2 linked regions of the Syntrophobacter fumaroxidans MPOB genome follow. The protein of the gene in region 2 interacts with the protein of the main gene of each other region in a pairwise test. Links are inferred from orthologs where the notes say so. Each region holds a gene or a part of one and is shown on either strand. Other genes may lie near its edges.

Region 1 (3,084 bases), 780 kb from region 2 along the record:
GGGCACGACCCGCATCGAGCCTCTGCGCATGAATTCCTTGCGCAACTCTCCGGCAAAGATGGCGCCCAGGTCGGGTTCCGAAGTCTTGTTCTCGAAAACGGGGATGGCGATATTGTGCAACCCCGGCTTCGGTCCCGGCCCCTCTCCGGAGAAGTGATACCCGCACCCTGTCGTGCAGAGCAGCAGAACAACCGCGACGATGAGGAGTCTCGAACGGATTTGCATGACGTTGCGCTCTTTCTGCCGGAAGGCGGCCTATACGACGACGTTGATGATCTTTTTCGGAACGACGACGACCTTCCTCACCGGCTTTCCGGCAATGAATTCCTGCACGCGGGAATCGGCCAGCGCGGCCGCTTCCATCTGCTCCGGGGTCGCGTCGGAGGGAACGGTGATCCGACTGCGCAGTCTCCCGTTCACCTGCACCACGAGCATGACTTCTTCGGCCTGCAGGGCTTTCCCGCTCCATTCGGGCCAGGGTTCGAGCAGAACGCTTCGGGTATGTCCCAGTTCGTGCCAGATCTCTTCGGCGATGTGCGGCGCCATGGGAGAGACGAGCAGGATCAGCGCCTCCACCGCCTCCTTCACCACCGGCCAGATGTTCCCGGCCCTGGAGCCGCCTTCCACCACCTGGTAAATCTGGTTCACCAGTTCCATGATCGCCGCGATGGCCGTGTTGAAATGGAAGCGGTCCCGGATGTCTTCGGTCACCTTCTTGATGGTCTGGTGCGTCTTGCGATGCAGGGCTTCAAGCGGTTCCGGAAGCGCTCCGCCGCCGTTGTGGCGCGGCGCGGACCGCAAGGCGTCGAGATTGTCGGAAACCAGTCGCCAGATCCGGGACAGGAACCGGAATGACCCTTCCACGCCCTGGTCGCTCCATTCCAGATCCTTTTCGGGCGGGGAGGCGAACAGGCAGAAGAGGCGCACCGTGTCCGCGCCGTAGGCCTTGATCATGTCGTCCGGGTCCACCACGTTCCCCTTGGACTTGCTCATCTTGGCCCCGTCCTTGATCACCATGCCCTGGGTGAGCAGGTTCCTGAAGGGTTCGTCGACCTCGAGCGCCCCCATGTCCCGCAGCACCTTCACGAAGAAACGCGAATACAGCAGGTGGAGCACGGCGTGTTCGATGCCGCCGATGTACTGGTCCACGGGCATCCAGTACTTGACTTTGGGCAGATCGAGCGGCCCCTGATCGTACCTCGCACACGCAAACCGGGCAAAATACCAGGACGATTCCACGAAGGTGTCCATGGTGTCCGTTTCCCGGCGTGCGGGACCGCCACAACGCGGACAGTCGGTGTTGAGGAAAGGAGCGTGCGCCGGAAGGGGGGAGGCGCCGTTGGGCAGCAGCGCGACGTCCGTCGGCAGAACCACCGGCAGATCCTTTTCGGGAACGGGAACGGTTCCACACTTGTCGCAATAGACGATCGGGATGGGGGCACCCCAATAACGCTGACGTGAAATCCCCCAGTCTCTCAGCCGGTACTGGACGGTTTGCTCCCCGAGGCCCTTCCCGGCCAGGTCCGCGGTGATGGCGGTGCGGGCCTCGGCGGACGCCATGCCCGAATACGCGCCGGAATCGACCAGCACGCCGTCGTCTTCGAAGGCCGCGGACAGTTCCTGCGCGGCCGGAGCGGCCGCCGCATCGGCCGGCTTGATGACCACCTTGACGGGCAGCCCGTATTTGCGCGCGAATTCGAAGTCGCGCTGATCGTGGGCGGGAACGGCCATGACCGCTCCCGTACCGTATTCCATCACCACGAAGTTGGCGACGTAAATCGGCATTTTCGCCCCGGTGACCGGGTTGATGCAGCAGCTTCCGGTGAAAACCCCCTCCTTTTCGAGCAGCTCGGCCTCACGGTCGTTGCGCTTCGCCTGCTTGGCGGCCTGGACGAACCGCAGCACTTCGGATTCCTGGGGATTTCCACGACAGAGCCCCTCCACCAGGGGGTGTTCGGGGGCCAGGCTCATGAACGTCGCCCCGAAGAGCGTGTCGGCGCGCGTGGTGAACACCGTGATGGAACCGTCCCCGGATGCCAGGGGAAACAGGAGCTTGCTTCCAAGGCTCTTGCCGATCCAGTTCTGCTGCATGGTGAGCACCCGCTCCGGCCAGCCCGGCAGCCGGTGGGTATAATCCAGCAGTTCTTCCACGTAATCGGTGATTTTAAAGAACCACTGTTCCATTTCCTTCTGGACCACGGGCTGGTCGCAACGCCAGCATGCCCCGCCTTCGACCTGCTCGTTGGCGAGGACCGTCAGGCAGGTGCCGCACCAGTTGACGTACGCGCTGCGCTTGTACGCCAGCCCCTTTTCGTACATCTTCAGGAAGAACAGCTGCTCCCAGCGGTAGTAGGACACGTCGCAGGTGGCGAATTCGCGGGACCAGTCGTAGGAAAATCCCAATTGCTTCAACTGGCTGCGCATGTACGCGATGTTCTCGTAGGTCCAGCGGGCAGGGTGGGTTTTCGCCTTGATCGCGGCGTTTTCGGCCGGCATGCCGAACGCGTCCCACCCCATGGGGTGCAGCACATTGTAGCCCCGCATCCTCAGGAAGCGGGCGACCACGTCCCCGATCGAATAGTTGCGGACGTGCCCCATATGGATGCGCCCCGAGGGATAGGGGAACATTTCCAGGAGATAGAACTTCTCCCGGCCGGGAATCTCGGAAACCTCGAAGAGCTTTTCCCGTTCCCAATGTTCCTGCCATTTCTTCTCGATACGCTTCGGTGCATATTTATAGTCCATCATCCGCCTCATTTTGCTCGATAGGGTTTGCGCGGCACCCCCGCACAACGGAACTCGCCGGAATAAATCGCAGTTTTTTTAGCACAGTCCGGGCTTTTTAGCAACATCAAGGCCCGAGCGGGAGGGAGACGGAAGATGCGGGAGTCGGACCGGAGAGAAGGCTTCAAACAGAGGGGCCGCCCCGTCAGTCAAGCCGGAGCCTGGGAACGGACAGCTCGGAGTGACGCTTTCGAACGGAGTCCCGCCCCGCCGAGGCGAGGCGCTCATTCCCTCTCTCTTTCCCAATCGTTGCACCGGTGTCCCCCCTCGTTCGGGGGCGAAACAGTCGCGTGCAACAGG
Region 2 (3,449 bases):
TGCGGTCGGCTGGTGCGGGTCTCTTCAGGGGCGGGTGAGCGTTGGGGACGTGGTCGTCCCCGACACCGCGGTCAGTGAAGAGGGGACGTCCGATCATTATCCCCTGGGAGGCGACGCTTTACGGGGACCTTCCAATGAGCTTCGCGATTCGCTCATTGCGGACCTGTCGGCGAGGGGGGTCAAGGTACACGAGGGGTCTGTCTGGACTACCGACGCCCCTTATCGTGAAACTCGTCGGAAGGTGTTGCAGTACCAGAATTCCGGTGTCCTGGCCGTGGACATGGAGACGTCGGCTCTGCTCACCGTGGCCGCTTTCAGGCAGATTCGGCTGGCTGTGGTTCTGACCGTTTCCGATGAGCTGCATTCGATGCACTGGGTGCACGGGTACAGAGAGCCGAGGTTCCTGGAGACCAGGGAGAAAGTGGTGGACGCCGTGCTTTCGGTGGTTGCCCGGAGGATGAAAGAAGAGTGAGCCGTTTGCGTGACGGCCGTACCTGCCTTCAAGCATTTCCAACTCTCCCCGAAGCGGGTCGGTACGTGCCGGAGCGGGCGGGGACCGGCGGTAATGTGGTGCCGGCGTGCCTGCCGTGTTATCATATTCTTTCTACGACTTTCTTGTCGAAGGGGTAAGGGCGATGCCGGACCGCGAGAAAGCACATGCCAGGATTGAGGCCTTGAGGGAGGAAATCCGGCATCACAACTATCTCTATTATGTCCTCGACCGTCCGGAAATCAGCGATGAGGCCTACGACGGGCTGTTTCGCGAACTGGTCCGTTTGGAAGAATCCTACCCGGCGCTCATCACGCCCGATTCGCCGACACAGAGGGTGGGGGCGGCCCCGGCCGAGAAATTCCTGCCCTTTCCCCATACGATACCCATGTTGAGTCTCGAGAACGCGATGTCGGAGGCGGAAGTCTTCGAGTTTGCCCGTCGGGTGCGGAAGATCCTGGGAGACAGGGGCGACGTCGACTTCATGGCGGAGCCGAAGATGGACGGGCTGGCGGTTGAACTGGTCTATGAAAACGGTGAGCTGACCGGTGCCGGCACCCGGGGCGACGGGTATGTGGGAGAGGACGTGACACGCAACGCAAAGACCATAAGGGCGATTCCCCTGAAGCTCTACGCGGGTGCGGGGGGGGCTTCCCCGCCGGCTCGGATTGCCGTCCGGGGCGAAGTCTACATGGACAGGAAGGACTTTGCCGCCCTCAACAGGAGCCGCGAACAAGCCGGTGAGCCGCTTTTCGCAAATCCACGCAATGCCGCGGCGGGATCGTTGCGTCAGCTCGATCCTTCGGTCACCGCGGCGCGTTCACTGAAAGCTTTTTTCTACGGTGTGGGAGAAGTGTCGGGTTATCGCTTCAAGACCCAGGCACAGACCCTGGAGCAGCTCCGTCGGTGGGGTCTTCCCGTCAATCCTCTGTCCAGGGTCTGCCCGTCCATCGAGGATGCCGTGAGCTTCTACAATGAGATTGCGGCAGGACGGGACGCTCTGCCTTTTGAAATCGACGGCGTGGTCGTGAAGGTGAATTCCATCGAGTGGCAGGAAATGCTTGGTGAAAAATCCAGAAGCCCCCGATGGGCCATTGCGTATAAGTTTTCGCCCCACCAGGCGCGGACTCGGGTCCTCGACATCAAGGTGCAGGTGGGTCGGACCGGAGTACTGACCCCGGTGGCGGAATTGGAGCCCGTGACGGTGGGCGGCGTCACCGTCAGAAGGGCGACTCTGCACAATCAGGATGAGGTGGAGCGCAAAGACATTCGTGTGCGCGACCAGGTGATGGTGCGCCGCGCGGGGGACGTGATTCCGGAGGTCGTCGAGGTCATCGGGGAAGCCAGGACGGGTGGTGAGGAGGTTTTCCAGATGCCCGGGCAGTGCCCTTCCTGCGGGTCGGAGGTCGTGCGCCTGCCGGAAGAAGCGGTCCATCGCTGTCTGAATCGCAACTGTCCGGCTCAAATCAAGGCGTCCCTGCGTCATTTTGCGAGCCGGGACGCAATGAATATCGAAGGTCTGGGCAAGAACATCGTTTCGATGCTTGTGGACCGGGGCATCGTTGAATCGGTGTCGGACCTCTACCGGCTGAGCGTCGAGACACTGGAGCAGCTCCCGGGGTTTGCCGGAAAGTCGTCCCGCAACCTGGTCGAATCGATCGAGAGAAGCAAGAAGACCAACCTGGCGGATTTCCTCTACGCGCTCGGCATCTATCACGTGGGGAGCCACGTTGCCCGGTTGCTGGCGGAGCGATTCGGGACGCTCGATGCCGTACGCCGGGCTTCCGTGGAGGAGCTGATGAGCGTCAACGGCGTCGGAGAGGTGGTGGCCAGGAGCGTGGTCCATTATTTCTCGCTTCCCGCCAATCGGACGCTGGTCGAAAGCCTGCTGAGCGCGGGACTCGAGATGGCGGCCACCGAGCCTGAAGCCGGGCCGGTGGATGCATTCTGGAACGGGAAGACGGTTGTTTTCACCGGCGCGCTCAGCTCGATGACCCGATCGAATGCGGCGGCCCTGACGGCATCGAGGGGGGCCAGGGTGTCCGACAGTGTGAGCAGGAAGACGGACATCGTCGTGGCCGGTGCCGATCCGGGATCGAAGGTCGAAAAGGCAAGACAGTTAGGGATTACGATCCTGGATGAAAGGGAATTTCTCGAGCGACTCGGGATGTAATCGTCACAAGTTCCCTGGAGGGGAGAAGGGAATCATGGATAAACGGCGCGCCCACGTGTGGATATCGGGGCGGGTGCATGGTGTGGCCTTCCGTGCCTATACGCAAGAGGCGGCCTACCACCTGGGCATCGGCGGATGGGTCAGAAACCTCCCGGACGGCAGGGTCGAAGCCGTATTCGAGGGGGATGCCGACAAGGTCGCACGGATGGTCGAATGGTGCCGGAAAGGCAGTCCCATGAGTCGCGTGACCGAAGTGGAAGTGAGGGAGGAAGATTTCCGGGGAGAATTTGTCCGATTCGAAATAACCTTTGGAAGATGGGGGGCCTGAACGTGAAAGAATATTGGGACCACCTGGTGAAGTTCTTTGTGGCGTGGGATTTCCCGACTATTTTGAACGCTGTCCGCCAACTCGATCCCAAGGCCGTGATAAGGAATCCCTATGTGTGGTTGGTGGGGCTTCCGATCCTGGGGCTCCTGGTCTGGAAGAGACGCTTCCGCATTCTGCTGGCACTCGGGTCGTTTGTGGCTTTCCTGTTCCTGGCACAGGCGACGATTTCACCTCCGGGAGAAACCATGCCGCTCAGGGACATCCTCACGTTCGTGGGAGGAACTCTGGGTTTGTTGGTGGTGAACCTGTATTTTCTATTCGTGAGCGAATAGGTTGAGAAACCGGCATTTCGAAGGCTGAAGAGCTGGTGGAAACGCTACCGCCGCCCGAGGTTCCGTCAAACCTCGGGCGGCATGGTGTTTCATTGGACGCCGCGTCGTCGCAAGGCGTTTTTACGA

Evidence for each region. Proteins that work in one complex are often made in the same cells at the same time.
Region 1: the proteins of ligA (region 2) and leuS interact in binary tests that used the Escherichia coli proteins (3 or more experiments, as listed by UniProt). The link is inferred for Syntrophobacter fumaroxidans MPOB from one-to-one orthologs.

The regions. Positions count from the first base shown.
Region 1 is NC_008554.1:2,549,343-2,552,426, reverse strand. It holds leuS (leucine--tRNA ligase), read right to left. Parts: upstream 2,746-3,084; coding sequence 256-2,745; downstream 1-255. Other genes in the region: SFUM_RS10795 (LptE family protein), read right to left, coding at 1-225.
Region 2 is NC_008554.1:1,766,483-1,769,931, reverse strand. The notes cover bases 223-3,149. They hold ligA (NAD-dependent DNA ligase LigA), read left to right. Parts: upstream 223-635; coding sequence 636-2,663; downstream 2,664-3,149. Other genes in these bases: SFUM_RS07400 (hypothetical protein), read left to right, coding at 2,994-3,149; SFUM_RS07405 (acylphosphatase), read left to right, coding at 2,698-2,991; SFUM_RS07415 (nucleoside phosphorylase), read left to right, coding at 223-472. In the rest of the region: more of SFUM_RS07415, read left to right, coding at 1-222; more of SFUM_RS07400, read left to right, coding at 3,150-3,323; SFUM_RS07395 (HU family DNA-binding protein), read right to left, coding at 3,444-3,449. UniProt on the Escherichia coli protein: DNA ligase that catalyzes the formation of phosphodiester linkages between 5'-phosphoryl and 3'-hydroxyl groups in double-stranded DNA using NAD as a coenzyme and as the energy source for the reaction.